One region of the Nonomuraea sp. NPDC049152 genome, then DNA from elsewhere that is predicted to be linked to it. Evidence: riboswitches for the same ligand, from Rfam matches in the RefSeq annotation. Region 1 holds a riboswitch; the other holds the start of a gene.
The links. Region 1 has a riboswitch for cyclic di-AMP ahead of AB0B45_RS13350 (CHAP domain-containing protein). Riboswitches for the same ligand answer to the same signal wherever they lie in the genome.
Positions count from the first base shown of each region.

Region 2: another riboswitch for cyclic di-AMP. It lies ahead of AB0B45_RS26900 (hypothetical protein); the one in region 1 lies ahead of AB0B45_RS13350 (CHAP domain-containing protein).

Region 1 is NZ_JBEZDO010000006.1:12,130-27,231, forward strand. Features, by position in the region: gene AB0B45_RS13320 (hypothetical protein) at 1-783, shown strand, start outside; gene AB0B45_RS13325 (hypothetical protein) at 788-1,774, shown strand; gene AB0B45_RS13330 (RNA 2'-phosphotransferase) at 1,840-2,379, shown strand; gene AB0B45_RS13335 (DMT family transporter) at 2,641-3,639, shown strand; gene AB0B45_RS13340 (SDR family oxidoreductase) at 3,925-4,695, opposite strand; gene AB0B45_RS13345 (hypothetical protein) at 5,282-5,404, opposite strand; gene AB0B45_RS13350 (CHAP domain-containing protein) at 5,564-6,271, opposite strand; cyclic di-AMP (ydaO/yuaA leader) riboswitch at 6,287-6,421, opposite strand; gene AB0B45_RS13355 (hypothetical protein) at 6,552-6,992, shown strand; gene AB0B45_RS13360 (Gfo/Idh/MocA family oxidoreductase) at 6,973-7,932, opposite strand; gene AB0B45_RS13365 (aldo/keto reductase) at 8,025-8,849, opposite strand; gene AB0B45_RS13370 (hypothetical protein) at 8,919-9,887, shown strand; gene AB0B45_RS13375 (DUF6716 putative glycosyltransferase) at 9,884-11,053, shown strand; gene AB0B45_RS13380 (alpha-2,8-polysialyltransferase family protein) at 11,182-12,450, opposite strand; gene AB0B45_RS13385 (glycosyltransferase family 2 protein) at 12,447-13,409, opposite strand; gene AB0B45_RS13390 (N-acetylneuraminate synthase family protein) at 13,416-15,102, opposite strand, start outside.
Region 2 is NZ_JBEZDO010000015.1:198,030-213,131, reverse strand. Features, by position in the region: gene AB0B45_RS26915 (AI-2E family transporter) at 1-331, opposite strand, end outside; gene AB0B45_RS26910 (DeoR/GlpR family DNA-binding transcription regulator) at 721-1,500, shown strand; gene galT (galactose-1-phosphate uridylyltransferase) at 1,497-2,558, shown strand; cyclic di-AMP (ydaO/yuaA leader) riboswitch at 2,625-2,765, shown strand; gene AB0B45_RS26900 (hypothetical protein) at 2,814-3,722, shown strand; gene AB0B45_RS26895 (cytochrome P450) at 3,799-5,034, shown strand; gene AB0B45_RS26890 (hypothetical protein) at 5,063-5,254, shown strand; gene AB0B45_RS26885 (DinB family protein) at 5,264-5,770, shown strand; gene AB0B45_RS26880 (M50 family metallopeptidase) at 5,773-7,071, opposite strand; gene AB0B45_RS26875 (response regulator transcription factor) at 7,212-7,820, shown strand; gene lanKC (class III lanthionine synthetase LanKC) at 7,898-10,363, opposite strand; gene AB0B45_RS26865 (PP2C family protein-serine/threonine phosphatase) at 10,433-11,548, opposite strand; gene AB0B45_RS26860 (GNAT family N-acetyltransferase) at 11,667-12,893, shown strand; gene AB0B45_RS26855 (hypothetical protein) at 12,944-13,090, shown strand; gene AB0B45_RS26850 (ribose-5-phosphate isomerase) at 13,116-13,583, opposite strand; gene def (peptide deformylase) at 13,683-14,171, shown strand; gene AB0B45_RS26840 (aldehyde dehydrogenase family protein) at 14,215-15,102, opposite strand, start outside.

The DNA of each region.
Region 1 (15,102 bases):
CAGATCAAGGTCGCCGACGCGGCCGCCACCTCGGTGGACGCCCACGGACGCAAGACCGAGGAGACGGGCAAGTTCGCCATCAGCGCCGACGGCGAGTGGATCGTCTACGAGCGCAAGAGCGACCACCGCCTCGCCGTACGCAGGACGTCGGGTGGCCGGGTGACGCTGCTGCCGAAGTCGCTGACCAGGCTCGGCACGGACATCGTGCGGGTCTGGCTGTCGCCCTCGGGCGACAGGGTCCTGCTGGAGTACAGCGAAACCGGTGAGAAGGAGCCCGGCAAGATCGTCACGGTGGCCACGGGGAAGATCGTGAAGCTGCCGGCGGGGGACGATCTCGAGGGGTTCAGCGGCGACGGCGACGAGGCGCTCGCCCTGCGCTACAACACCGACAACACCACCACGCTCGTCGCCCTCGGCGCGGACGGCAGCACTGTGGCGCAGGTTCCGCCGCAGGTGGTGATCAACGCCTCGACGCGAGCGCTGGCGGCCGACGGCCGCACGGTGGCGGTGTTCGCGGGCGCGCAGCCCAAGCTGCGCCTGTACGACCTGAGCACCGATCGGCTGGCGGCCGCGGTGGACCTGCGGCTGAAGAAGGGCACCGTCGTCTACCACGCCCAGTGGACCGGCGAGGACCAGCTGACGGTGAAGGTGCAGTCGGGCGGAGACGGCAAGCCGACGGTGGTACGGGTGCTCACCGTCGACACGGGAACGGGCGCGGTCAAGCCCGTCGACACGTTCACGGTCATCGCCAGGAACTACGCCTGGCTGACGGCGGGAGAGTGACGAGATGAAGCTCAGGATCCTGGCGGCGATCGCGGTCGCCATGGCGATGCTCGGAGTGCAGGGCGCGGCCGCGTACGCCGACCCCGGCCACGACCACGGACAGAGCCACGGCGACAGCAGGGGCGACGCCATCCGCTACGCCTCCGCCCAAGGCTGCCCGAAGAAGGGCGGCGAGGTCGTGCCCTGCGGCACCTGGCGGCTGGTCTCCCACAAGGGCGAGGTCACGCTGCTGAAGGACGCCCAGTTGCGCGCGGTCGGCGCCGACGGCAAGCCCGTCGACTACGCGGTCGCCCCCATCGCGGTCTCCGGCGACGGCACGAGGGTCGCCTACTTCACGAAGGCCGGACGGCTGGTCGTGCGCACCATGAAGGGCGGCGTCAAGCCGCTGCCCGCGGACGCGCTGCCGGCCAGGACCAACCAGTACGACGTCACGCTGCAGCTGTCCGACGACGGGGCCAGGCTCGCGGTCATCGCGGGCAGGGTGCAGCTGTTCGACACCGCCACCGGCGGCAGGCTCGGCACACTGCCCAAGCTCAGCACCTTCGTCGGATTCAGCGGCGACGGGGAGAGGGTGCTGGCCAGCATGGACGGCGACGAGTCCGTGGTCGAGCTGCACGTCTACGACCTGTCGGGCAGGCGGCTGCTGAGCGACACGCCGCCGCAGCTGGTGGCCGCCAACGGCCCCTACGCGCTCAACGCCGACGGCAAGACGCTCGCGGTGCTGGTCGGGGGGACGAAGGTCACGCTCTACGACCTGGCCACCAGCCAGGTCCTCGGCGGGCACGCGATCAAGCTGCCCAAGGAGGGCACGGTCCACAAGGTCGACTGGACCGGCGACAACCAGGTGACCCTGCACGTCTCGCAGTACCCCGAGGGCAAGGCCACCAGGATGACCGTCCTGCAGCACGACCCGACCTCGGGCGCGACCAGGGTGCGCGACACCTACTCGATGCTCAAGGACACGTTCGTCTTCGCCGCCTGCGGCGGCTGAGGCGCGCGCCACTGCCCGCCGTAACCCCTTTGCGGGGGACGGCGGGCGGTCGGCACAATGCCCGCATGACCGACAGGACCGTGCGGATCTCCAAGTACCTCGCCAGGCACCTGCGCCACGACCCCGCGGCGATCGGGATCACGCTGGACGAGCAGGGCTGGGTGAAGATCGACGACCTGCTGACCGCCGCGGCCCTGCACGGCTTCCCCATCACCAGGGCCGAGCTGGACACGGTGGTGTCGGACAACGACAAGCGGCGGTACGCCGTCGCGGGCGACCGCATCAGGGCGAGCCAGGGACACTCGGTGCGCGTCGACCTCGGCCTGGCGCCGGTGGAGCCGCCGCACGTGCTCTACCACGGGACGGTGGGCCGCAGCCTGGCCGCTATCAGGCGGTCGGGGCTGCTGCCCATGTCCCGGCGGCACGTCCACCTGTCCGCCGACAGGGCGACGGCCGTCCGGGTGGGGTCGCGAAGAGGGGTCCCCGTGGTGCTGGTCGTGTCGGCGGGGGAGATGCACACGGCGGGGCACGCGTTCATGGTCAGTGCCAACGGGGTGTGGCTCACCGACACCGTGCCGCCGGAGTTCCTGCTGTTCCCCGGCTGACCGGTGACGCCGACATGGAAGCCGTAGCGGCCCAGGCCGTACCGCTCGCACAGCTCCTCGTGCGCCTCGGACGGGCCGACGGCACGTTCCGCGAGCGCGCTGTCCAGCAGCACGCACGGATCGCGTCATCGCCGCCGCCGAGGGTATGGCTCGGGAGAGCCTGCCCTCTCCGAGCTGAAGACGCCGCCCGAGAGCGTGGACGCCCACGCTGAACGGAAACCCCCGGGACCACCTGGTCCCGGGCTGCCTGGGAGCGTGCGCATGAGGAGTTTCACCCGCAGGGAGCAGTCCGTCGGCTTCGCCGCGGGCACGCTGGCAGGCCTCATCTGGGGCCTGGCCTTCCTGATACCGGTGCTCCTGCCCGGCTGGAGCCCGGTGGCCGTGACGGTCGGCAGGTACCTGGCCTACGGCCTGATCTCCCTGGTGCTGTTCGCCTTCGGCGGCCGCGTCCTGTGGCGTCTGCTGCGGCAGCACTGGGGTGTGGCCCTGGCGTTCGCGCTGACCGGCAACGTCCTGTACTACCTGCTACTCGTCCTCGGCATCGAGCTGGTCGGCGCGCCCGTCACCGACATCGTCATCGGCTGCATCCCGGTCACCGTGGCGCTGCTCGGCAACGTGCTGTCGGGGGCCTACCGCTGGCGCTCCCTCGTCATGCCGGTGACACTCGTGGCGATCGGCCTGGCCGTCGTGAACACGCTGGAGCTGAGCGGCTCCGCCCCCACCGAGGACCGGCCGGTCGGGCTCAAGGTCCTCGGCCTGCTGGCCGCCGTCGGCGCCGTCCTCCTGTGGACCTGGTACGGCCTGGCCAACGCCCGCTTCCTGAGCCGCCACCGCGAGGTGCCCGGCGGGGCGTGGTCGACGGTGATCGGCCTCGGTACCGGCGTCGTCACCCTGGCAGGACTCCCCGTGGCCGCGCTGTCGGGGGAACTCTCGCCCGACCCCCACCCCTCAGGCGAGACGCCGGGCCTGCCCACGTTCGTCCTCGCCGTGCTCGTGCTGGGCATCGTGGTGTCGTGGGCGGCCACGGGCCTGTGGAACGTCGCCTCGGCCCGGCTGTCGCCCACCGCCGCGGGGATGCTCATCAACGTCGAGACCGTCGCCGGGTTCGCCTACGTCTACGCGGCACGCGGCGAATGGCCTCCGCTGGGCCAGGTCGCGGGCTTCGCCCTGATCCTCATAGGCGTGCTCCAGGTCGTACGGCTCCCCGTCACAGTGGGCCGGCCCGCTGACAGCAGGCTCGGCCGTGCCATGTTCCTCTGAACCCGAGCTTCGACTCCTTCGGGAGCTCCGGCCGCCCGCCCAGGACCGGTCCCAGCCGTCGGCGCCGGCGGGCGATGGGTCACGAACGGGCCCCGATGCTCCGGCCGCTCGCGGCGGCCGGGCGGACGACTGGTCAGTGGCCGGGCGTCAGGAAACCGTCGACCACGCGGCGGACCTTGTCGACGGCGTCGTCGCCGTTCGGATGGTCCTCTCCCCCCGGGTATGCCGCCCGCCGGTGAGCACCTGACGGACACCCATTCCCGTGCGCGGCTGGAGCGGCGGCGATCAGGCCAGGGCGATCGGGCCGAGGTAGGTCCCGCCCGAGACGTCGATGGTCTGGCCGGTCACCCACCGGCCCTGCGGGCCCGCGAGGAAGCCGACGACGTCGGCGACGTCTTCGGGCTCGCCGAGCCGCCCGAGCGCGGTGATCGCTTCGAGCCCGGCGACCACCTCGGGGATGGAGGTGTAGCCCGCGGTCATGTCGGTCCGCACCGCGCCGGGCGCGACCGTGTTCACCGTGATACCGCGCCCGCCGAGCTCGTTGGCCAGTGACGGGGCCATGGACTCCAGCGCCGCCTTGCTGATGGTGTAGCCGATCTGTGTGGAGACCGCGAACCGGCTGGCCGTCGAGCCCATGTTGATGACGCGGCCGCCATGGTTCAGCAGCGGCAGCGCGCGCTGGATCACGAAGAACGGCGTGCTGACGTTGATCGTGAGCAGCCTGCCGAACTCCTCCTGGGTGACCTGCGAGATCGGGTTGCCCGAGCCGATGCCCGCGTTGTTGACCAGGATGTCCAGCCCGCTCCCCGCCAGTCCCGCGGTCAGGCCCTCGAACAGCCGGTCCACCGCGCCGTCCTCGCCGAACCGGGCCCGTACGGCGAACGCCCGGCCGCCTGCCTCCTCGATCCGCGCCACGGTCTCCTTGGCGGCGGCGTCGTTGCCGCCGTAGTGGACGGCGACCAGGGCGCCCTCGGCGGCCAGCCGCAGCGCGACCGCCCGGCCGATTCCCCGCGATCCACCCGTCACCAGCGCTGTCTTGCCGGTCAGAACGTCCATCTCCGCTCCTCGCTCAGTTGGCTGGTCCTCGGCGGATCCAGCGATGGCTCAACAGTCGCGGCGGCGGCTCACCGTACGCTCACCGACGGCTCACCGGCCCAGGACTTCACCGGCTGAGGAGTTCACCGGGCTGAGGGGCTTGCCGGGCCGAAGGGCTTGCCGGGCTGAGAGGCTCGCGGGCTGAAGGGCGTGGCAAGGGGGAGGGCGCCCGAGGGGTGGTTTGGAGACCGGGGGTGGCTTGCTTGGGGGAGCGGGGGGTGGTTTGGGGGCCGGGGGTGTCGCCGCCTCGTGGGTCGATGGCTCCGGAACGCGGGCGGCACCGTTGGGCGAGCCTCGGAGACCTCGGTCGGGGATGAAGCCCAGGGGCCACCGGACGTCGGGCCGATGAGGAGGCCGCCCTATCTGGCGGTCCCGCCAGGTGGCGGTGCCGTGTCTGGCGGTTCTGGTCAGGTCCCGCTGCCCCTGCCTGGTGGGTCTGGCCAGGTCGCCCGCGTGAACTCTGCGATCGGCAGGGCGGACGCCATGGCGGCCACGGCGAGTTGCCGGGCGTGTGTCTCGTGAACACGGAGCCAGGCGGCCGTAGGCGTCAGGGGGTGTCGGGAAGGAAGGTGTTCCGCATCCGTCCGCCGGCGTTGTTCACCAGGGGCTCGACGGGACCGAACACCTTCTCCGCGTGGTGGAACAGGGGGGTGGTCGCGGTGGGATCCATGAGGTCGGCCTTCAGGCTGTCCGCCTGCCCGGCGAGGGCTTGGCGGCGGCGGATCCGACCCCGTGGTGGGCCCCGGTCACCGAAGGGACGCGCCCGCTGAATCGTGTATCGGTCAACGGGCCATCCTGGCAACGGGGCCTGGGGGGTGTGAACGGATTGTCAGCTGGAGTAGTTGGGGTAGCCGTACCCGACGACCTGCGAGGTCGGACGGACGCGCTCCTCGACCGCTCCGTTGCCGGTGTTGCCCTCGACCGTGGTGATCGTGCCGTCGCCGTTGCCCTTCTGGACGAAACCGACGTGGTTGATGTCGTCGAGGGCCTTGCTGCCGCTCCAGGAGAAGAAGACGACCGCTCCGGGCTTGGGCGTCTGGCCCCAGCGCTTGTTGGCCTTGAACCACTTGGCGTGGGCCACGGTGTAGGCGTCCCAGCCGACCTGGGGGCGGGCGCCGGTCTGCTCGCCGACCCAGGAGACGAACATCGCGCACCACGCGGCGTTGGCGTAGGCGCGGACGTTGCCGCCGTCCCTGGCGACGGTCTCCCTGGCGCGCTGCGAGTTGACGTACCAGTTCTGGAACTTGGTGCCACCGCCGGCGGAGTTCTCCCTGATGCCGATCTGCTTCTTGGCCTCGGCGAGGACGGCGGCGGCGGACGGCATGGCCTTGGCCTGGGTCGTGCTGGTGGTGCTGACCTTGCCCGCGTCCTCCTTGGGAGCGTTGGCGAGGGCGGCCACGCGCGGGCCGTCGGCAAGCGGGAGCTTGTCGGCCTGGGCGATGTGGCTGGGTACGAGCGAGCCGGCGATGACGACTGCGCCGAGCGCGGCATGCGCGTAGTTGAGCTTCGGGGCACGGCTACGGCTGTGCTTTGCCATAAGAAGGGGAACTCCTTGCTAGCTTCCTGCCGCTTACCGGGTTAGCTGACGGGTTCGGACGCGAAGCTGCCCTACGGCACGGTGTGCCGATTCACCCCAGAGAGATTGGGTCCCCGGTTCCGCATGGAGCGGATTCAGCGGTCACAGGTGAACCTGTGATGATTGCAATGTCTGGCTATGTCCGGATTGCCCGGTTTATGCCTTGAGTGAGCCTAAGGTAATACATGAGGCAAGTAGCTTACAAATTGATAAAGGTCTGGCGATCATCTACGGTCGGGTCATGTCGCCACAGGACCTGTTCAACAGGGGGCTGCTGGAAGACGGACACCGTCCGGACGAAGCCCGGCGATGGTATCTGCTGGCGGTCGAATCCGGTCATCCGGCGGCCGCCCAGCGGGCGGCCTTCAACCTGGCGCTGATCGAGGACGAGAGCGGTCATCTCGACGAGGCCCGCCACTGGTACGGCAGAGCCGCCACGCCCAGGGCGATGTTCAACCTCGGCGTCCTGGAGGACTGCTGCGGGAACACCGATGCGGCGCGCCGCTGGTACAGCAAGGCCATCGAATCGGGCCACGCGGAAGCGGCCCCGCGCGCCATGTTCAACCTGGGCCTGCTGGAGGACAGGGAGGGCCGCTCCGCGCGGGCACGGGCCCACTTCCGCATGGCCGCGGGCTCAGGGCACGAGGAGGCCGCCGCCCGCGCTAACGAGCGCCTAGCCTGATCCGCGCGTCCTCCAGCATCCGCATCATCGCCAGGCTCTCGTCCAGCGGCATGATCGCGCTCTCCGTCCTGCCCTCGGCCAGCGCCAGGCGCACCTCGCGCACCTCCTCGGCATAGCCGTTCATGGCGGGGTCGAGGACGAGTTCCTCAGGCTCCACGCCCGGCCCGGACAACAGGATCCGCTGCGGCGCCCAGAACGGCGCGGCGATGTCGGCCCGCAGCCCCGTCCCCACCACGGTCGCGGTGTTGGCCAGCGGGCTGAGCAACGACGTGTCGAGCAGCGCCCGTGCCCCGCCCTCGTAGGTCAGCAGCGCCCCCACCTCGGCGTCCACGCCCGAGGGACCGAGCGAACCTGTGAGATGCGTCTCAGCCGGCTCGCCGAGCAGGAGCTGCGCCAACCCGAACGGGTAGATCCCCAGGTCGAGCAGGACTCCGCCACCGAGCGCCGGGTCCCACAGCCGATGCCGTTCCTCGTACGGCATGACGAACCCGAACGACGCGTGCACCGAGCGCAGCGCCCCGAACCGCTCCTCGGCCAGCAGCCCCCTGATCAGCGGGTTGAAGCGCATCCACATGGCCTCCATGAGGAACACGCCCGCCTGCCTGGCCAGCTCCACCATCCGCTCGGCGTCGGCCAGGCTCGCGGTGAGAGGTTTCTCACACAGCACCGCCTTGCCCGCCGCGATGGCCGCCTCGGCCACCTCCAGGTGCTGCGCGTGCGGCGTGGCCACGTAGACCACGTCCACGGCCGGGTCCTGGCACAGCCGCGCGTAGGAGCCGTAGGCCGAGTCCGCGCCGAGCGTCGCCGCCAGCTCGGCCGCCCTGCCCTGGTCGCGGGAGCCCACCGCGGCCACCCGCATGCCGGGCTCCGCCGCGATCACCGCGCCGACCGTCCTGGCGATCCCGCCGGTGGCCGCGATTCCCCAACCCAAGTCACGCATGAGAGTCCTCTCTGTCGGCGATCGATCTTCCCATCACCTCGGACACGCGTACGGCCCGCGCCTGGGGGCGCAGGCCGTACCCGGTGGGCGGTTCAGCCCATCCAGTTGAAGGTGGCGGGGTCGGGGCCGAGGCGCGTGCCCTTGTTCAGCGCGCCGATCGCCGCCATGTCCTCCGCGTCGAGGGTGAAGTCGAAGACGTCGATGTTCTCCCTGATCCGCGAAGGGGTGACCGACTTGGGGATCACCACGTTGCCGAGCTGGATGTGCCAGCGCAGCACGACCTGGGCCGGCGACTTGCCGTGCTTGTGGCCCAGCGTGGCCAGCGCGGGGTCGTCGAGCAGCCCTCTGCCCTGGCCGAGCGGGCTCCACGCCTCGGTCAGGATGCCGTTGGCCTCGTGGAAGGCGCGCAGCTCGGCCTGGGGGAAGTTGGGGTGGAGCTCGATCTGGTTGATCGACGGGATGATCTCGGTCTCGTTCATCAGCCGCTCGAGGGTCTCGATCGTGAAGTTCGAGACGCCGATCGCGCGGACCTTGCCGTCCTTGTAGAGCCGCTCCATCGACTTCCACGCCTGGACGTACTTGTCCTGCGCGGGGACGGGCCAGTGGATGAGGTAGAGGTCGAGATGGTCGAGGCCCAGCTTCGACAGGCTCGTCTCGAAGGCCGCCTCGGCCTTGTCGTGCTCGTCGTTCCACAGCTTGGTGGTGATGAACAGTTTCTCGCGCGGCACGCCCGAGCGGGCGATCGCGCGGCCGACCCCCTCCTCGTTGTAGTACAGCTTGGCGGTGTCGATGCTGGTATAGCCGGCCTCGATCGCGCTGGACACGGCTCGCTCCGCCTCGTCGTCGGGGACCTGCCAGACGCCGAAGCCGAGTTGCGGTATCTGAACACCGTCGGTGTTGAGCAGCAGCGAGTTCATGTTCATGCCTCCATTGTTCACTCCGCGTTAGCTGGCGCTTCGAGTGGGCGTCCTAGCGTTGCGCGTGTCGTGAACGAACAGGAATCCGTGGCCTGGGTGGAGTCGCCACTACAGATGCTCTGCGCCGTCGAGGCCCACCACGCCGGGCTGCTGGGAGACCGGACGCTGGTGGTGCCGCGCGCCGGGCTGCGCCCGCTGGCGGCCACCAGGCGTGAGCTGGTCAGGCTCGACCTGCCAGAGGGGCTCGAGCTCGCCCAGCCCAGCGAGCGCATGCCCCGCAGGCTCAACGCCGTCGGCGACGCCTTCTCCGGGAGGGTCCAGCTGCGCTGGGTCACGATCCGTCCGGGCCGCGTCGTGATCGTCGACGACGGCCTGGCCACCATCAGGCTGCTCGAACTGCTGTCGGCCCGCCCCGTCAAGCCGCTGCTTCGGGCCCGCGCCACCCCGAGCACGTGGCGGAACACCCTCGGCCTGTTGGCCGCTCGCAGGCTGCGCGGCACCGCCCGCAAGGGCGCGCTGTCGGTCTTCACCGCCCTTCCCGTGGAAGGCGGGCTGGCAGAGGCCGTCCGGCAGGCGGGCGTCGGGCTGGAGCGCCATGACTTCGCCTGGCTGCGTGAGCAGCCGATGAGCGCGCCGGGCCCCTCCGAGCGGACCGTCGTGCTCGGCACCTCCCTGGTCAGGAACGGGCTGGTGCACCGCGAGCACTACCTGCGCTGGCTGACGGGGCTGGCCGCGGAGGAGCCGCTGGCCTACTACCCGCACCGCCGCGAGGACCCCGTCGACCTGGCCATCATCCGTGAGCGGCCGGGCATCACCGTCCACGCCCCCGGCGTCCCCGCCGAGCTGACGCTGCGCGGCCTGTCCGCCGGGCAGCGCGTGGTCAGCCTTCCCTCGACCGCGATCAGCTCGCTGCGGGTGCTGCTCTCCCCGCGCGGCGTCGCCGTCGAGCCCGTGCACGTGCCCGACGACTGGTGGACCAGCCGCGCGGCGCCTTCCCTCCGTTCCCACCTGCAGATGTTCACGGGAGTGCCCAGTTGAAGGTCCTGGCCCTGGCCGATTCCGACTCGTACCTGAAGTGGGCGGCCAGCCTCCTGGACGACCTGCCTCCCGACTGCGTGACGGAGCTGGCGGTCGTGCGCACCCCGATCACCCCCTCGCCCGAGCAGATCGCCGCCGCGGTCGCGGGGACCAGGGCCTCGGCCGTCCCCGTCCTGTCGGCCAGAGCACTCAGGCGTACGGCGGAGCGGATACGTCCCGACGCGATCCTCGTGGCGTGCACGGGCCCCGTCGTGGACGTGCTGGTCGCCGAGGTGTTCGACGGCCTGCGGCCCAGGCCGGTCTTCGTCACCGGGCTGCCCGGCATCTCGGTGCCGGCGACGGAGAAGGCGTGGCTGTTCCGCAGCGGCTGCGACCTGTTCGTCGTCCACAGCGGCAGGGAGGTCGCCGAGTTCGGTGAGCTGGCCGCACGCCTCGGCGGCGGCGGCGCGCTCGGCCTGGCCAGGCTGCCCTTCCTGCGCGACGTCCCCACTGTCGACGGCGGCGACCGCGTGGTCTTCGCCACCCAGGCCAAGGTGCCGGGGCGGCGCGAGGACCGCGAGCTGATCCTGCGTTCCCTGGCCGCGCTCGCCGCCGCCCGGCCCGACCTCGACGTCGTGGTCAAGCTGCGGGCACTGGAGGACGAGCGGCAGACGCACAACGAGCGCTACCACTACCAGCGGCTGTGGCGGGAGCTCGGCCTCGAAGGGGCGGTCAGGTTCGCGGCAGGACCGATGCACGAGCACCTGGCCCAGGCCGCGGGGTTCGTGACCGTCAGCTCCACCGCCGCCTTGGAGGCGATCGCTCAAGAGGTGCCGCTGCTGGTCCTGTCGGACTTCGGGGTGAGCGCCGAGATGATCAACCTGGTGTTCGAGGGCAGCGGCGTCCTCGGCACGCTCGACGAGGTGGCCGGCGGCGCGTTCCGCTCGCCGTCGCCCGAGTGGTGCGCGGAGAACTACTTCCACCCCGCCGGCCGCAGCGACTGGGTGGCGCTGCTCACCGCGCTGGTCATCGGGCCGCGCATGCCGGCGCGCTCCCTGCTCGACGGGCCCGAACACGTGGCCGCGCGACGTCGCGCCCGCCTGCGGGTGGAGGTGCCGCCCCAGGTGCTGCGGGCCGGCTACCGCGCCAAGCGCAGGGTCCGCCGCTACATCAGGTCGTTCACCTGACCCCAGCGCGTGCCCGACCGAGACGGGTCCCGCACCGCACCACGCCCGCTCTCTCGCCTCCACCGCGCGAGGCGGGAGACCGGACGTGGCGCGGTCTCCCGCCTCGCGGTGGAGGGGACGGGGGCGGGTCAGCCGAGGGTGCGGGACAGGCGGCGGCGGATACGGCTCAGCGTGCCCGGCCGTTCCCCCTCCGGCAGGAGCCCGATCGCCCCCAGCCGCTGCCGCTTGAAGTACCGGCCGACGCCGTGCTCGCCGATGAACGACTCCGCGACCGGGCGCAGCTCGGGATAGGTCTCGCTCTGCATGCAGTACCCCACCGCCCGCACCAGGTCGGAGATGTCCACCGGCGGCGGCGAGTCCAGCGACCCGTCGGCGGCCAGCTGGGGCAGCAGCGCGTCGACGACCGTCACCGGGATCCTGTTGCTGTTCTCGTACGGCGAGAGCCGCTCCAGCACCATCGACGTCCCGTGCGCCGCCACCTCGAGCCCGAAGTAGCGCGAAGCCGTCACCAGCCCGGTCGAGAAGCAGCCCACGACCAGCGAGGGCCGCAGCGCCGCGAAGCACACCTCGGCCGGCACGCTCTCGCCCGCCACGACGAGCCGTACGCCGAGTTTGTCGGCGCTGGCCCGCAGCAACTGCGTGTGACGGCGACCGGCGGCGGGGTGCGGCTTGAACACCACGCTGCTGTGCCCGCGCGCGACGAGCCCGCGCAGCATCGCCTCGTGCAGTCCGTGCTCCTCCTCGGGAGTGACGATGTCGAGGGACGACAGGTACTGGCCGAGGATCATCGCCTCGCCCGCCATCATGTCGGGCGCGGTGCCCGCCACCTGCCCCACCACCGAGAGGAACGACTCGGACGACAGGGTGGTCGCCGGCACGCCGTACTCGGACAGCAGCAGCGGCCTCAGTCCGGGCACCAGGTCCAGGTGCAGGAGGCGGGTGACGCGCCGGAAGATCTCGGCGGGCAGCGGGTCACGGGTGGGGCCGTAGCTCATGAGCCCGTCGGAGTAGACGGTGATGGGGCAGTCGCGCACCAGGCCCGCGATCGTGCGCGCCGGCGGCACCGCGATCGACTCCAGCACCAGTTCCTCGACCGTGTCCAGCCCTAACGACGCGCTGATCAGCCTGCTCATCATCGGCACCTCGATGATGCGCGCCTTCCAGTCGGAAGGATGCAGCGGCGCGATGAGCTCGTTCCACGAACGCACCTCGTCGAAGCGGGAGCGCAGCGCCGCGAACCCCGGCGTCTGGTCCAGAGGGGTGGACACCTCGGGGACGGCCGTGTTCGTGGAGACGATCAGCAGCCTGCGCCCGCCCTCGCCGAAGTGGCCCGCGTCGATCGCCGCCGCCAGCGACATCGCCCCGAACAGCGTAGAGGCGTAGAAAACCCGCGTCACGGCTCCTCCCTCCGTACCCGCACCCCGGCGGGGATCTCAGGCAGCAGCGCGCGCAGCGTCTGCTCGCGCTCGACGGACATGCGCGGCACGGCGTCGGCGACCAGCTCGGCGGGCAGGGCCCGCACCATCGCCGCCCCCCGCGCCTCGAACCGGTGCCGCAGCTCGGGCGTGAACCTGTCGGCGATCTCCAGGTGATGGGCGAACAACGCGCAGAAGTTGCGCACCGCCTTCGGCATGAACTCGGGCTCCAGGTCCTCGAAGACGAGCTCGAAGGCGTCGAAGAAGTGCAACTGCCGCTCGTCGCCGATCTGGGTCAGCGACCCCGACACACCCCTGCGGTAGAACAGCCCCGCCAGCGACACCACCCCGAACGAGGCCGTCTGCCTGTGCAGGCGCCAGATCCACGGCCTGTCCTCGGCGGTGTGCAGCGACCCCGGGAAACGCAACAGGTCCCCCAGCGCGCGCCGGTAGATCCCGGCCCACGCGTAGGGGTAGTCGACCATCGTCCTGACGCTCGCGGGCAGGATCGCGTCGCGCGGGTCGAACACCAGGCCCCGGCGCGCCTCCGGGGCCCGGTGCACCACCCGCTTACGCCCTTCGACCTGCACGTGGTCGACCCGGACGAAGTCGCAGCCGAGCCCGTCGATCGCCGCGACGAGGTCGGCCAGGTACCCGGGGGCGAGCCAGTCGTCGCCGTCCATGAACGTGACGTAGGTGCCCGAGGCGAGCTTCAGCCCCGTGTTGCGCGCGTCGGCCAGCCCGACGGGGGCGGGGTTGCGCACCAGGGACAGTCCCGGCACCTCCGACTCGGAGACGATGGCGGCCGTGTCGTCGACCGAGCCGTCGTCCACGACGATGAACTCGAAGTCACGCCGGGTGTTGCGGGCCAGCGAGGCGAGCGCGTCAGGGATGAAGCGCTCGCCGTCGCGGACCGGTACGACGACGGAGAGGGTGATCACGCGTCGTTACACCGTGACCCTGCGGAGCCTGGCCTTCGGCGCCTCCTCACCGGGGAAGACGCGCTTGACGCCGTCGCCCATGGCCTGCTCGATGATCCTGATGTCACGTACCAGGTGCTCGAGGCCGGCGGGCTCCAGCGAGGCGGCGTGGTCGGAGCCCCACATGGTGCGGTCGAGCGTGATGTGCCGCTCGACGGTGACCGCGCCCAGGGTGACCGCCGCCAGCGAGACCTGCAGGCCGCGCTCGTGACCCGAGTAGCCGACGGGCACGCCGTACCGCTCCTTGAGCGTGGTGATCGTGCGCAGGTTGGCCTCCTCGGGAGGCAGCGGGTAGGTGGAGGTGGCGTGCATCATGATCAGCTTGTCGGTGCCGAGGATCTCGACCGCCTGGTCGATCTCCTGAAGCGTGGACATGCCGGTCGAAAGGATCAGCGGCTTGCCGGTCGCGGCCAGGGCGCGCAGCAGCTCGTGGTCGGCGACGCTGGCCGAGGCGATCTTGTGGACGAGGACGTCCATCTCCTCGAGGAACTCCACCGAGGGCACGTCCCACGGCGAGGCGAACCAGTGCAGGCCACGCTCGTCGCAGTACTTGGCGATCTGGGTGTACTCCTCGCGACCGAACTCGGTGCGCTCCTTGTACTCCAGGTAGGTCATCTCGCCCCACGGCGTCTGCCTGATCTGCGAGCGCTGCTCGACCGGCACGCAGATCTCGGGCGTGCGCTTCTGGAACTTCACCGCCTGGCAGCCCGCGTCCGCCGCCACGTCGATGAGCCTGCGGGCGATGTCGATGTCGCCGTTGTGGTTGATGCCGATCTCGCCGATCACGTAGACCGGCTCGCCGTCGCCGACCAGCAGGTCGCCGACGGCCACCGGCTTCGGCCGGCCGACCCGCAGCGACGCCTTGGTCAGGGGGGCGGGGGCGGCCGGCTCCCGCACCTCGGGCCTGGCCGCGAGCACCCGCTCGCACAGCTCCCTGACGGCGCCGTCGCCGCCGGCCCTGGTCAGCACGACCCGCGCCGCCGCCCGCACGCTCGGGTGCGCGTCGGGCACCGTGATCGGCCAGCCGACCAGCGACATCGGGCCCAGGTCGTTGACGTCGTTGCCCACGTAGGCGACGCGGGCGGGGTCGAGGCCCTCGATCGTCAGCCAGTCGCGCAGCACGGTCCGCTTCTCGGCCAGCCCCTGCAGGACGGGCACGCCCAGCTTGCGGGCGCGGGCGGCGACGACCGGGTTCTGTTCGGTGGACATCACCAGCAGCTTCACGCCCGAACGGCGCAGCAGCGAGATGCCCATGCCGTCGGCGCGGCTCACCAGGACCATCTCGCGTCCCTCGGAGTCGACGTAGGCGCGGTCGTCGGTGTGCACGCCGTCGAAGTCGGTGATGACCGCGTCGACGTCGATCGGCTCCGGCAGGTCGACGAGCGGCGCGAGCGCCCTGACGATCTCCAGGTCCTCGGGGTCGTCGATCTCGATCGCGTGGCGGGTCGGCACCGGCTGGACGGTGACCTCGCCGAAGAAGCGGTGGCCGTGCTCGCGCAGGCCGGCCGTGCGCATGACGTAGAAGGCGCCGGTCTCGCGGAACTCGGCGGGCCTGTCCTGGCGCATCTGCCGCGTCGAGCGGTCGTGGTTGATCCCCGCGCCCTCGGGCGTCCAGAGGAAGGCGTGGTTCGGCGCGCCCGACAGCACCGCGTCG
Region 2 (15,102 bases), on a different contig from region 1:
CGAGGGTGCCGAGCCACCGCGTGACCCCCGAGGCCATGGCGTTGTACTCCTCGGTGTAGGTCGGCAGCAGGCTCGCCAGCTGCGCGACCGAGACGGCCAGTGAGGCCACGAACGCCAGCAGCACCAGCAGCACGACCAGCAGCGGCACGGTCATCAGCACCCACGCGGGCGCGCCGCGCCGCTTCAGCCACGCCCGCAGCGGGCTGACCGCGATCGTCAGGGTGAGGGCGAGGAATGCCGGGCCCGCGATCGCGCTGGCGCTCCTGAGCCCCGCAAGGACGATCACCGCGGCGGCGAGGCCGATGAGGATCCGCAGTCCACGCGACATCATGCGTCACACTATGGCGACCGCCGCAGGTGGAAGCAGGTCACCGCGCCGGGGGCGGAGGTGGCGCGGGATGCGCGCGGGCGCATGAGGCCACGCTGTCACGAGATTTCGTGTCTTGGGTCTTTCGCGGGCCTGGCGGAGGGATGAACATCGGGTACGGGCAGTACCCGATGTCCTACCTCAGCGAGCGTTGGGACGCTTGCCGTGGTTGGCCGCCTTCTTCTTGCGGGCCTTGGTCTTACGTGCGCGCTTGGCCATGGCTTACCTCCTCATGTGATGATCCCAACCTCTCGCGAACGCGTCTGCCGCGACAAGGGCTTTCCCAGATTCCACTCCCCATGTTTCAACATAGATGTGTCATAATTTGGTGGAATCTGTTGGAAGGAGGGCACGTGCTCGCACCACAGCGGCAACAGGCGATCCTGGAGCGCGTCCGCCGCAGCGGCGGAGTCCGGGTGGCCGACCTCGTGCGCGAGCTCGGCGTCTCCGACATGACCATACGCAGGGACCTGGAGGCGCTCGCCGAGCGAGGCCTGCTGGAGAAGGTCCATGGCGGCGCCACCATCAACGGTCCCGGCTCGACCGAGGAGCCGGGTTTCGCCGCCAAGTCGATGCGTCAGCAGCCGGAGAAGGACGCGATCGCCCGCAGGGCCGCCACGCTTGTCCACCCCGGCACCGCCGTCGCGCTGTCGGCGGGCACGACCACGTGGACGCTGGCCCACCACCTGGTCGACGTGCCGGACCTGACCGTCATCACCAACTCCGTCCCCGTCGCCGACGTCTTCCACCGCAGCCCGCGCGCCGACCGCACGGTCGTGCTGACCGGCGGCGTCCGCACGCCCTCCGACGCCCTCGTCGGGCCCGTCGCCGTCGCGGCCATCAGACGGCTGCACGTCGACACGCTCTTCCTGGGCGTGCACGGCATGAGCACGCGAGCGGGGTTCACCACGCCGAACCTGCTGGAGTCGGAGACCGACAGGGAACTGGTCGCCTCCGCGCACCGGCTGGTGGTCCCCGCCGACCACACCAAGTGGGGCACGGTCGGCATCAGCACGATCGCGGAGCTGTCGGAGGCCGACGTCGTCATCAGCGACGCGAACCTGCCGGAGGAGGCTCGCGCGGAGCTGGCCGAGCGGGCGGGAGAACTGATCATCGCGGAGGACACGAAGTGAAGCGCACCATCGCGCACATGGCCGACGGCCGAGAGCTGATCTACTTCGATCGGCGCGACGACGCCGACAGGAGCGCGATCGACGAGCGCGAACTGCCGCCCAGGCCCGTCGCCTCCGAGTTGCGCTACGACCCGCTCACCGAGGAGTGGGTGGCGATGGCGGGCCACCGGCAGACCCGTACCTTCCTGCCTCCGGCCAGCGAGTGCCCGCTGTGCCCGTCGAAGCCCGGCATGCCGACCGAGATCCCCGCTTCGGAGTACGACGTGGTCGTCTTCGAGAACAGGTTCCCGAGCTTCTCCACCCATCTGGGTTCCTACACCGACCCCGGCGGCCTGAGCGAGGTGCGTCCCGGCGTGGGGCGCTGCGAGGTGGTCTGCTTCACCTCCGACCACGACTCGTCCTTCTCCGCGCTCCCTGACGACCAGGTGGAGCTGGTCATGGAGGCCTGGGCCGACCGCACCGCCGAGCTGTCGGCCATCCCCGGCGTGGAGCAGGTGTTCTGCTTCGAGAACAGGGGCGCGGAGATCGGCATCACCCTGGCCCACCCGCACGGCCAGATCTACGCCTACCCCTACGTGACCCCGCGCACCCGCCAGCACCTGGCGGCCGCGGCCCGTCGGCCGAACCTCTTCGCCGACGTGCTGGCCGCGGAGCGCGCCGGCGAGCGCGTGGTCGCCGGCAACGAGCTGTGGACCGCGTTCGTGCCCGCCGCCGCCCGCTACCCGTTCGAGGTCCACCTCTACCCGCACCGCCAGGTGCCCGATCTGGCCGCGCTCACCCAGGAGGAGCGCGCCGCCTTCGGCCCCGTCTACACCCGCGTGCTGCGGGCGCTCGACGGGCTGTTCGGCGTGGTCATGCCGTACGTCGCCGCGTGGCACCAGGCTCCCGTACGGCAGGGCCGTGACCTGGCGTATCTTCACCTGGAGCTGTTCAGCATCCGCCGGGCCCCGGAGAAGCTCAAGTACCTCGCGGGCTCGGAGTCGGCGATGGGCGCGTTCGTCAACGACGTGCTGCCCGAGGAGGCCGCGAGACTACTTCGATCACAGGTAGATCACTAATTGATGTCCGCTTGAACTCGCATTACCGGACATTTACTACTAATATCCCCTTTCACCGGCTTTCACAGCCGTTACATGCCTAATCCCGGGCGCGTTGCCCGGGAACCGGGGACCCACCAAGAACCTGGGGTGTATCCACGCGAGTGGTAGGGCCGCATCTCCCGCCCGAACCCGTCAGCTAACCCGGTCGGCAGACGGAGAGGATCGTTCGTGGCGTCCCCCACGTCTCGTTTCGCATGCGGCTTTCTTGCCGCGTTGTCCCTCGTAACCGGTTCGGCGACCGCGGCCTCGGCTGCCTCCAAGCCGTCCGAACCCGCGTTGCGGGCCGAGCTGAAGCAGCTCAACTCCAAGGTCGACAAGCTCATCGAGAGCTACAACGCCAAGCGCGTGTCGCTGGCCGAGGCGCGGAAGGCCGCCGAGAAGGCGAAGGAGCGGCTGGCGACGGCCGAGCAGACCCTGACCAGGGCAGAGACCGAAGCCTCCAAGATCACTGAGATGCGTTACCAGGCCGGCACCCCCGACCTGCCGACGCTGCTCTACACCCCCGACCTCACCACCTCCGCACTGCTCGAGCAGATGAGCGCCGAGCAGGACGCCGTGGTCAAGAGCGTCGCCGCGGCCCGCGACACCAAGAAGCAGGCCGCCGCCGACGCGCTCGCGCTCGCCGACCGGATCAAGACGGAGACCGACCAGGTCGCCGACGACCGGAAGGAGGCCGAGGGCATGATCAAGGACATCGAGAAGAAGCTCCAGAAGCTCGTGCCGACAGGTCCGGGGCGCAAGAGCGACGGCAGCTGGGCGCCCGAGCTGCCCACGGGCTCGGAGAACATCACGCCGCGGACCACGCTCATGCGCGACACGATCAAGAAGACGTTCGCGCTGCCGTTCGAGGTGGGCTGCTACCGGTCGGGCGGCAGCGGAGAGCATCCGCTCGGTCGCGCCTGCGACTTCATGATGAGCTCGGGCGGCGCCACACCGACGGCCGTCAACAGGGCGCTCGGCGACCAGGTCGCCGCGTGGGCGCTGAAGAACCAGAGCCGCCTGGGCATCAAGTACGTGATCTGGCGGCAGCGGATCAACAGTGGCAGCGGCTGGCGTGCCATGTCCGACCGCGGCAGCGTCACCGCCAACCACTACGACCACGTGCACATCTCGATGAACTGATCCTTGCAGGGGGTCGGCGGCGGGCGTACGTTTGACTCGATGACCAGATTCCTCCTTCCGGTCACGAGAGGCGCTCATGAAGACCGTCAACCTGATGGATCCCGGCCTGCTGACCGACCCCTTCAGCGGCTTCGCCGAGCTCAGGGAGGAGGCGCCCGTCCTCCACGCCTCCTTCCCCGGGCAGGACACCCCGATCTGGCTGGTCACCCGGTACGACGACGTGAAGACCGTGCTGAGCGACCACCGCTTCGTCAACGACCCCGGCAACGTGCCGGGCGCCGACGTCTCCAACCTGCGGGAGAAGCTCACCCAGGCGAGGGGCGTCCCGCCCGAGTACGCCGTCTACCTCACCCGCGGCATCCTCGACCTCGACGGCGAGGACCACCTCAGGCTGCGCAGGCTGGTCTCGCGCGCCTTCACCGCCAGGCGCGTCATGGAGCTGCGGCCGCGGGTGGAGGAGATCAGCGCCGCCCTCCTCGACGCGCTGCCGACCGACCGCGTCGTCGACCTCGTCGAGGAGTACGCCTACCCGCTCCCCATCACCGTCATCTGTGAGCTCGTCGGCATCCCCGAGGCCGACCGGGCGCAGTGGCGGGCGTGGGGCGCCCGCATGACCACCATGGAGCCTGGCGCCCTGGTCGAGCCGCTCATCGGCATCGTCGACCACATCCGCGACCTCATCCCCCGCCGCCGCGCCGAGCCCGCCGACGACCTGCTCACCGGGCTGATCAGAGCCCACGACGAGGACGGCGACCGCTTCACCGACACCGAACTGGTCACCATGGTGCTCACGCTCGTCCTCGCGGGCCACGAGACCACCGCCCATCTGATCGGGAACGGGACCGCGGCCCTGCTCACCCATCCCGACCAGCTCGCCAGGCTCCGCGCCGAGCCCTCGCTGATGCCGCGCGCCGTCCACGAGCTCATGCGCTGGTGCGGCCCCGTCCACGGCACGCGCCTGCGCTACGCGGCCGAGGACGTCCAGCTCGGCGGCACGGTGGTCAAGCAGGGCGAGCCCGTGATGGCGGTGATCGTGAGCGCGAACTTCGACCCGCGCAGGTTCGGCGACCCCGACCGGCTCGACATCGCCCGCGAGCCCGACAGCAGGCGCGAGGTCCACGTGGGCTTCGGACACGGCCTGCACTACTGCCTGGGGGCGGCGCTGGCCCGCCAGGAGGGCGAGGTGGCCTTCAGCGGGCTGCTGTCGCGCTTCCCTCGACTGCGCCTGGCGGTGGCTCCGGAGAAGCTGGAACGGCAGCTCCTGCCCATGTCGTGGCGGCTGGCCGGCCTCCCCGTGCTGCTGGACGGCTGACCGCGTCCTGCGCCCCGGCGGCGCGCTGGTGTTCTACGGCGTGCACCCCTGCTTCAACGGCCCGCAGATCCAGAACCGCGACGACGGGACGCTGATCATCCATCCCACCTACCGCGTGCCGGGCTGGCACGAGGCGGCGCGGTGGTGGACTCCAGGGGGCATCAGGTCGCGCTTCGGCATGCGGGGAACGGTCGGCGTCACTCCTCCAGCGGGTCCATAATCACTCGTTATGACAGAAACCCGCATCAATACCCCGTTCGTAGCAGACGAGCGGGACATGCTCGACGCCTGGCTCGACTGGCACCGCGAGACGCTCGCGATCAAGTGCGAGGGCCTGACCGACGACCAGTTGCGCGAACGGTCGGCGGCCCCGTCCACGCTGTCGCTGCTCGGCCTGGTACGCCACATGGCCGACGTGGAGCGCGGCTGGTTCCGCAGGCACCTCATGGGCGAGGACGTCCCCCGCCTCCACTCGACGCCCGACCAGCCCGACGACGCCTTCGACGACATCGCCACGATGACGGGCGAGCAGGCGTTCGCGGCCTGGCGCGGCGAGATCGCCTACGCCAGGAAGGTGTCGGCCGGCCTCCCCCTCGACACGATCGGCAAGACGCTGCGCCACGGCCACGAGGTGTCCCTGCGCTGGATCATGGTGCACATGATCGAGGAGTACGCCCGCCACAACGGCCACGCCGACCTGCTGCGTGAGCGGATCGACGGCGTGACGGGCGAGTGACCTCAGCCGGACAGCTTGATCGGGTTGACCAGGTCGGCATAGACGAGCAGGCCCGCCATCACGATCATCACCATGGCGAGCGCGTATGTCAGCGGTAGCACCTTCGCGATGTCGACGTAGCCGGGCTCGGGCCGCCGCAGGACGCGGGCGTAGGCGCGCTTGAGCCCCTCCCACAGACCGCCGGCGATGTGGCCGCCGTCGAGCGGCAGCAGCGGGATCAGGTTGAACATGCCGATCGCCAGGTTGAACCCGGCCAGCAGGTTGACCAGCTCGAAGAGCTTGTCCTTGACCGGCAGGCCGGAGGCGGCGATCTCGCCGCCGATGCGCCCCGCCCCGACGACGCCGATGGGCCCGTTGGGGTCGCGCTCCTCGCCGGAGAAGGCGGCGTTCCACACGCCGACCATCCGCTGCGGCAGGTTGACCAGCGACTCGGCCACGTGGCCCGTCAGCGTGGCCATGTAGCCGATCACGGTGCCGAAGCTCTGCTGCTCGTAGATCCTGGTGGCCTGGACGCCGAGGAAACCCTCGCCCTTGGTCTTGGCGGTGGGGTCGTCGACGGCTTCCCTGCTGATGAGCGTGACGTTGAGCGTCATGGGCCTGCCGTCGCGGACGATGCCGACCGTGACGGGGCCAGGGCCGTTCTTCCTGATCTTCTGGGTCGCCTCTTCCCAGTCGGCGACCTTGACGCCGTTGAAGGCGACGATCCTGTCGCCCGCCTTCATGCCCGCCTTGGCGGCGGGCGTCGGCTGGTCGCCTGCCGCGCAGACCGTGCGGGTCTGGCCGTGGGGGATGACGCAGGCGTTGGTGTCGGGCGAGACCACGGGCGACAGGCCGGGTAGGCCGATGCCGACGAGCAGGATCGTGAACAGCACGAAGGCCAGCACGAAGTTCATCAGCGGGCCGCCGAACATGATGATGACCTTCTGCCACCACTTCTTGCGGTAGAAGACGCGGTCCTCGTCGCCGGGGCCGACCTCCTCCTGCGCGACGTCCCTCGCGGTGTCGATCAGACCCTGAAACGGTCCGGTCGAGGCCCTTCGCAGCTTGGTCGGGTCGTCGCCGGGGCGGGGCGGCAGCATGCCGATCATCCGGATGTAGCCGCCGAACGGGATCCACTTCATCCCGTACTCCGTCTCGCCCTTCCGCCTCGACCACATGGTGCCGCCGAAGCCCACCATGTACTGCGTCACCTTGACGCCGAACAGCTTGGCGGGAACGAGGTGACCGATCTCGTGGAGGGCGATGGAGGCCATCAGCCCGAGCACGAAGATGACGATCCCCGCGATGTAGAGCCAGATCATCTACGCGCGCTCCATGGCTGAGGAGAAGGTCCGACACGCCCAGACTAGTCGAACAATCCAATGCTGAACGGCTTGCGCGCCCTTTGCGGAATCTGGAGACTGCGTTGACACTGCGCATCCGTCCGATCACTCTAGGAGATGTGTTGCTTCGGATCCTGGTAGCCGAGCACCTCCCGCTGGTGCGGAGGGGCCTGGTCGCCTCGCTCGACGCGGAGGCCGATCTCGAGGTGGTCGCCGAGGTCGGCAGCGGCGCGGGGATCGTCCCCGCGGCTCTGGAGCACGACCCCCACGCCGCCGTCGTCGACCTCGGCCTGCCCGACCTCGACGGCCTGACCGCCGCCGCGCTGCTGCGCGAGCACGCTCCGGGCTGCAGGGTGCTGATCCTCTCCGCCCAGCCCAACCCCGGTCAGGTACGGCGGGCCTTCGAGGCCCACGCGCTGGGCTTCATGAGCCTCGACGTGGCGCCCGAGGCGCTGGCCGAGGGCCTGCGAGCGATCAGCGAGGGGCGCAGGGCCGTCGACTCGGAGCTTGCCGTCGCGGCGCTGGAGTCGGTCGCCAACCCGCTGACCCCGCGCGAGCGCGACGTGCTGAGGGTGGCGGCGGGCGGAGCCCGCTCCACGGAGATCGCCGACGAGCTGTTCCTCTCGGTCGGCACGGTCCGCAATCACCTGTCGCGCATCATGTGCAAGACCGGAGCCCGCAACAGGCTCGACGCGGTCCGCATCGCCAGCGACTCCGGCTGGCTGTAGCGGCTTCCGGCACAGGTGGTGGCCGAGTCCCGGTGGAACCGCGCCGCTCCTACCGGGACTCGGGGCTCTGGGGGCGCTCAGCCGTCTCCGGTGTCCTTCCCCGCGCGCGGCGCGTGCAGGAAGGGAAGCGAGACCGGCTCCTCGTGCAGCACGGCGGCGACGGCGAGGAGCACGCCCGCGGTGCCGGTGGCCAGGTCCATGGACAGGCGCAGCAGCCGTTCGCCGGGAAAGGCGAGGTGGGCCTGGTGGCGCAGGGCGTGCCAGCCCAGCGCCCTCAGCTGCTCCTCGATGCCGGGGTCGTCGCCCCCGCGCCTGGCCAGGTAGGCCAGGACACCCGCCCTGCCGGAGAACAGGCCGGGATACAGGAAGGACGGCGCGCGCACGGCCTCGTCGAGGGTCTTGTACGTGAGCAGGAAGTCGTCGTCGTGGCGGTGGCGCAGGTACTCCCCCAGCACCCACGCCAGGCCTGCGCTCCCCCTGTCGAGGCCGGGGCCCGCGAGCACGGCGTCGTGGGCGGCGCGGCGCAGCGCGTGCTCGGCCAGGTCGAGGAGCCTGCTCTCGCCGGTGCGCTCGTGCAGGCGGAGGAAGAGCAGGGCCGGGCCTGCGAGCCCGCGCAGCAGGCCGCCGGAGGGCGCGGGCGCGCTGCCTGCCTCGCCCAGCCGCCTGGCCACCAGATCGGCCACGTCGAACGCCGCCGGGAGCAGATGCGACTCGCCGGTGACGTCGGCCAGGTGCGCGAGGTTGAGCCCGATGCCCGACAGCCCGCCGTAGAGGTCGGGACCGAGCGAGTCCCACCGCCCCGCGGAGGCGATCCGCACCAGTTCGAGCGCCTCCTCACGCTTGCCGAGCAGGGCCAGCGCGTGGGCGATGCCGTGCAGGCCGTCGTAGAACCCGAGCCTGCTGCCCTCGCGCGGGCGCAGCGCCCGCTCGGCCAGCCAGCGCTCGTGGTCGGGTAGCCAGTTCGAGCCCGTGGCCCGCAGGGCCAGCAGGACGCCCGCCGCTCCGTGGGCCAGGTTCAGCCCTCCGGTGGTGAACTGCGCGATGTCGCCGGGAAAGAGCCTGTCCTCGCGCTCGGGGGTGGCCGAGGAGAGGATCGCCATCGTCATCGACCTGCGAAGGCGCTCCCAGCGCTCGGGGTCGGGCAGGGTGACCGAGTACCAGGCGGGGATGTGGGCGCCGGGGACGCGCTTGGCCCGCCGTACCCCGGTGATCGTCTGCACGGCCTCGTCGAGGAAGGCGTCGGGGACGGGGTAGGTGTCGCGGATGGCGTCGGCGAGCTCGGCCGCCTTGTACCTGTCGATCAGCAGCGGCTCGGTCACCGGCAGGAACACCGCCAGGCGCAGGCGGGCCAGCGCGTGACGGTCGATGTCGGCGCCCCTCAGGCCGTCGGGGGCGGTCCCGCCGTGGCGGCGGCCTGCCTCCTCGATGGGGACGCACATCTCGTAGTCGACGAGCGTGACGCCGCCGTCGGGCCTGACGATGACGTTGCCCGGGTGCAGGTCGCCGAAGACCATGTCGCGCGCGTGGATGGCGGTGATCGCCGCCTCGACCTTGGCGCACAGGTCGAGGGCCCACGCGGTGTGGTCGGCGGCGTCGCGCTTCTCACCCGTGAGCCGGTCGAGCGGGGTGCCGGGGACGTGCTCCATGACCAGGTAGCGGCGGTCGCCCACGCCGAACCCGCCCAGGATCGCCGGCACCGACTTCAGGCCCGCCAGGCAGGTCAGCGCCTCGTGCTCCCTGTTGAGCCGCGCCACCGCGTCGGCGCCCGTGCGGTCGAGCGCCACGTGCGCCCTGGCCTCCTTGAGCACCACCCGCGCGCCGGTGCGCCTGTCGCGGGCGAGGTGGACGCCGCCGCCGGCGGACTGGTGCAAGGTCTCCTCGATCGCGTACGGCAGGCCGTCCATGGTGTGCGCCCGCATGGCCGCGAGGTGTGGCTCCAGGAAGGCGGCCAGCCGTACCCACGTCGGAACGGTGAACTCGGGACCGAACGGGTCGGGCAGCAGCCTGCCCTCGGGGTCGGCGACGGCCGGTTCGAGACTGCCGTCGGAGGCGACCCTGTGGCGCTCGGCGAAGGCGCCGTAGCGGACGTGGAGCGGGCTCTCACCGACGCGCAGGGCGCCGGGGACCGACGGGCTGCGCCGGCCGCGCAGCGGATGGCTGAGCTCGATGAGCACCCGCCCGAGCTGGGCCTCGTCGGCCGGGTAGAGCGTGGCCAGGACGCCGGCGGCCGCTCCTTCCGACTGGTGGAGCAGGTGCTTGCCGCGCAGGAACGTGAACGCGACGCCCCGCGCGACGCAGTGCTCCCACACCTCGTCCATGATCGCCCCCGCGTCGCGGAGACAGGCCGAGACGCAGACCTTCCACCCCTGCTCGGGCAGCCCCGCCTCGACGGGCCGCATCGCCACCGTGTCGGCCTGCACGGTGCGCGTCCATCCGCCGGGAGCGTGCCTGATCGCATGGACGAACTCGGGCGCGCCGTCGATCACCGGTGAGTCGTAGAACAGGGGATCGACAAGGCAGTAGAGCTCATACCGGTTGTCCACGCCTTGAGAATCTCAAGCGGGCTCCACCGGCAGACAGTGACTCAGCTCACGATCTGATCGTGTGATTCGTCATGGGCGCCAGATGAGGACGAGAGCGCAGTCGTCGTTGTGTCCCGACGCCATCGAGTTGACCAGCGCCCTCGCGCCGTCGCGGAACCCGGAGGGCAGCAGCCGCTCGGCCTCGCCCAGCAGCCTGTCGAGGCCCGCGTCGATGTCGCGGCCCGGCTGTTCGATGAGGCCATCGGTGTAGAGCAGGAGCGCGTCGCCTTTGCGCAGCACCCCGCTGTCGGGCTCGCAGTGCAGGTCGGGCACCACGCCGAGGACCACGCCCTTGGCCGAGGCGATCTCCCAGTTGCCCGTGCCCGAGTCGAGCTTGACCACCGGCGGATGCCCGGCCGAGGTGATCGTGTACTCGCCGGTGGCCAGGTCGAGACGCAGGTGGACGGCGGTGACGAAGCCCTCGTCGCCGCGCTGGCGGTGCAGGTAGCCGTTGCAGGCGGGCAGGAAGTCGTCGACGGAGCCGAGCAGCCCGCCGAACGTGCCCGACAGCAGCAGCGCTCTGGTGCCGGCGTCGACGCCCTTGCCCGACACGTCGACCAGCGCGATCTCCACGTTGTCGCCGTCGCGCATGGACACCAGGAAGTCGCCGCCGAAGGAGGAGCCGCCCGCCTGTTTGAGCACCACCTTGGCGCCCCAGTCCTTGGGCAGCGAGGGCAGTTCGCTCTGGCTCTTGAGCCTGTCGCGCAGCTCCAGCAGCATGGCGTCGCCGCGCAGCCCCTGCACGCCCAGCTTGCCCCTGGTGCGCGCCATGAGCACGGCCAGCACCGTGGTGAAGCCGATCGTCACCATGAGCCCGAGACCGATCGTGTTGACCCCCAGGACCGCTCCAATGTAGGCGAGCGAGGCCAGGACGGAGACCAGCAGGACCGCCAGGCTGCGCAGCCGCAACTGCAGCCCGCCCACCAGGGTGATGAGGATGAACAGGGAGGGCGAGAACCACTCGGTGGAGACGCGGGCGGCGAGCCCGCCGACCACCAGGGTCAGCACCGACAAAGTGATCAGCAGATTGCGGTCGCGGGCCAGCGGCCCTCTCCTGAGGAACCTGACCGCGGGCACCAGACCAGGGACTTTGACCAGCACCGCACGCAGCCGAGGCGGGATCTGCGGCACCGGACGTGAGTTCATGATGCGCCTGACTGTATCGGTCTCTCCCGGGTTTGGGCAGCCCACTTGACCAAGGCCTTGATCATTAGGCACGGATATTGGGTGGCCGTCCGGCTTTGCCCGCTCCTACCGTGGACGGATGACCTATCCGATCCGCCCCATCTCGGATGAGGAGTGGCCCCAGTTCAGCGGCGTGCTCGCCGAGGCATTCAACTGGACGCCGCATCCGACCCAGTCCGAACGCTGGAAGGCGAACACCGAGTTCGACCGGACCCTGGCCGCCTTCGACGGCGACCTCATCGCCGGCGTCACCGGCATCCACAGCTTCTCGATGGCCGTACCGGGCGGCACGCTGCCCGTGGCGGGGGTGACCGCGGTCAGTGTGCTTCCCTCTCATCGCCGCCGCGGCATCCTCTCGCAGATCATGCGCCGCCAGCTCACCGACATCCGTGAGCGGGGCGAGGCCGTGGCCGCGCTCTACGCCTCCGAGGCGATCATCTACGGCCGGTTCGGCTACGGCAGAGCGGCCGACAACCTGGCGGTCCGCATCCCCACGCACCGTTCGGCCTTCACCGCCGCCGCTCCCTCCGACCCCTCGCTCAGGGTCCGCGTCGTCAAGCCCGCCGAGGTCAGGTCCACCCTGGAGGAGCTGTTCGCCTCGGTCATGGCCGAGCGTCCCGGCCGGTACACCCGCAACGAACACTTCTGGAACATGAGCCTGGCCGACGAGGAGTTCGACCAGCAGGGCGCGGGCAGCCTTCGCGGCTTCCTCGTCGAGGACTCCTCGGGGGCGCGCGGCTACGCGCTGTTCCGCGTCAAGGCGACGTGGGGCGAGAACGGCGGGCCCGACGGCGAGCTCCAGCTGCGCGAGCTGTACGCCATCGACCCCGCGGCGCACGCGCTGCTGTGGCGCGCGGTGCTCGACCGCGACCTGGTCACCAAGGTCACGGCCGACATCCCGGTCGACGACCCGATCACCCAGTTGCTGGCCGACGTCCGCCAGCTGAACTCGCGCTGGGGCGACGAGCTGTGGGTCAGGCTGGTCTCCGTGGACGCCGCGCTGATCTCCCGCGCCTACTCCGCGCCCGTGGACGTGGTGATCGAGGTGGCCGACGACGTGTGCCCGTGGAACGCGGGCCGCTGGCGGCTGACGGCGGACACGGGCTCGGCCTCCTGCAAGCCCACCGACGAGGCCCCTGACGTCTCGTTGCCGGTGTCCGCGCTCGGCGGGGCCTACCTGGGGGCGGGCTCGCTCGCGGCCCAGCAGGCGGCGGGCCTGCTGACCGAGCACTCGGCGGGCGCGGTCCGTTCCCTCGCCACGGCCATGTCGTGGTCTCCTGCCCCGTGGGCGGGATTCGTCTTCTGATCGGGGCCTGGCGCCGCCGCCCACGGCGGGGGCGGGCTACAGTCACAGGTATGGCGCTGCAGAGTTTGCAGATCACGGCGATCACCGCGATGCGGGCGAGGGATGTCTCCAGGCCCTCGCAGGAGCAGCAGGACGCCGCCGACCGGCGGCCGTTGCGCGACGAGGCACCACGGCGCGAAGCCCGCCGCAAGCCGTAGCTCACGGCGGGCTCGCGTCCCGCGGCTACGGCAGCGGCGGCAGCTGGCCGATGGTCTCGTAGGAGGCCAGCTGGGCGATGCGGCGGCTGTGGCGCTCGCCGCCGGAGAACGGCGTGACGAGGAAGACCTCGACGAACCCGGTCGCCTCCTCCTCGGAGTGCATGCGCGCGCCGAGGCTGATGACGTTGGCGTTGTTGTGCTCGCGGGCGAGCCGGGCCGTCTCCTCGCTCCACGCCAGGGCGGCGCGGATGCCGCGCACCTTGTTGGCCGCGATCTGCTCGCCGTTGCCCGAGCCGCCGATCACGATGCCGAGGCTGGCCGGGTCGCCCGCGACGCCCTCGGCCGCGCGCAGCACGAACGCGGGGTAGTCGTCCTCGGCGTCATAGACGAAAGGACCGCAGTCGGTCACCTCGTGCCCCTGGTCCTTCAACCAGGTCACCAGATGGTTCTTCAGCTCATAGCCGGCATGGTCGGCACCGATGTAGACACGCACGGGACCAGTTTCGCAGGTTCGCGGGGCGCGATCCACGTCGGTCCCACGCTAGAGTAAGAGGCTCTTGCCTATCCCAGTCCTTACAGGAGTACAGCGCCCATGCGTGAGATCCGGTACATCGGCGATCCCGTCCTGCGCACCCCGGCCGAGCCTGTCGTCGACTTCGACAAGGAGCTGAGGAAGCTCGTCGACGAGATGTTCGAGGCGATGTACGCGGCCGACGGCGTGGGCCTGGCCGGGCCGCAGATCGGCGTGTCGCGCAGGTTGTTCGTCTATGACTGCAGCGGGCGCAAGGGGCACCTGATCAATCCCACGCTGACGATCGACGACGCCGAGGAGGTGCTCGACGAGGAGGGATGCCTGTCGGTCCCCGGGCGCGACACCGGCAAGCCGCTCTACGCGGCGACGCCCAGGGCGGCGGGCGTCAGCATCGAGGGCCTGGACAGGCTCGGGCGGAAGGTGAAGCTCAGGGCTCGCGGGCTGCTGGCGCGCTGCTTCCAGCACGAGAACGACCACCTGGAAGGCACGCTCTACGTCGACAGGCTGCCGAAGAGCGAGGCCCGCAAGATCCTCCAGCGCACGCACTGACCGCTGGGGCGACGGGCGACCTGATCGTCTGACGCCGAGAGACTCAGAGCTGGAGCGACTTGATCTCGAAGTACTCCTCGAGGCCGTGCTCGCCCAGCTCTCTGCCGATGCCCGATTGCTTGTAGCCGCCGAAGGGCGCGTACGGGTTGAACTGGCCGCCGTTGACCGAGACCTGGCCCGTGCGCAGCCGCCTGGCCACCGCGAGCGCTCGCTCCTGCGTGCCCGCCCACACGGCGCCCGAAAGGCCGTACCGGGTGCCGTCGGCGATCTGCACGGCCTGCTCCTCGCTGGTGTAGGGGATGATCGACAGAACGGGACCGAAGATCTCCTCCTGCTCGATCGCCATCCCCGGTTCCACACCGGCGAAGATGGTCGGCTCGACGTAGTAGCCGCGGTCCAGGGGACGCTCGGTGCCGCCGATGATGAGCCGCGCGCCCTCCTCCTGGCCCGTGTTGATGTAGCGGACCACGCGGTCGCGCTGCGCGGCCGAGACCAGCGGACCGATCCTGGTGGCCTCGTCGAAGGGGTCGCCGACGAGGTACTTGCGGGCGGCCTCGACGGCCAGTCTCACCGCCTGGTCGTACTGGTCGCGGTGGACGATCATGCGCGACCACGCCGAGCACGTCTGTCCCGCGTTGACGAAGGCGTTGGCGACGCCCGCCTTGACCGCGACGGGCAGGTCGGCGTCGGGCAGGATCAGGTTGGCCGACTTGCCGCCGAGCTCCAGCGCCACCCGCTTGACGCCCTCGGCCGCCAGCACGGCCACCCGGCGGCCCGCTCCGGTGGAGCCGGTGAAAGAGATCATGTCGACCTCGGGGTGGGCGGCCAGCGCCTCGCCGACGACCGGACCCCTGCCGCTGACCAGGTTGAACACGCCGCGGGGCAGGCCGACCTCGTGGAAGATCTCGGCCAGCGCGTAGGCGGCCAGCGG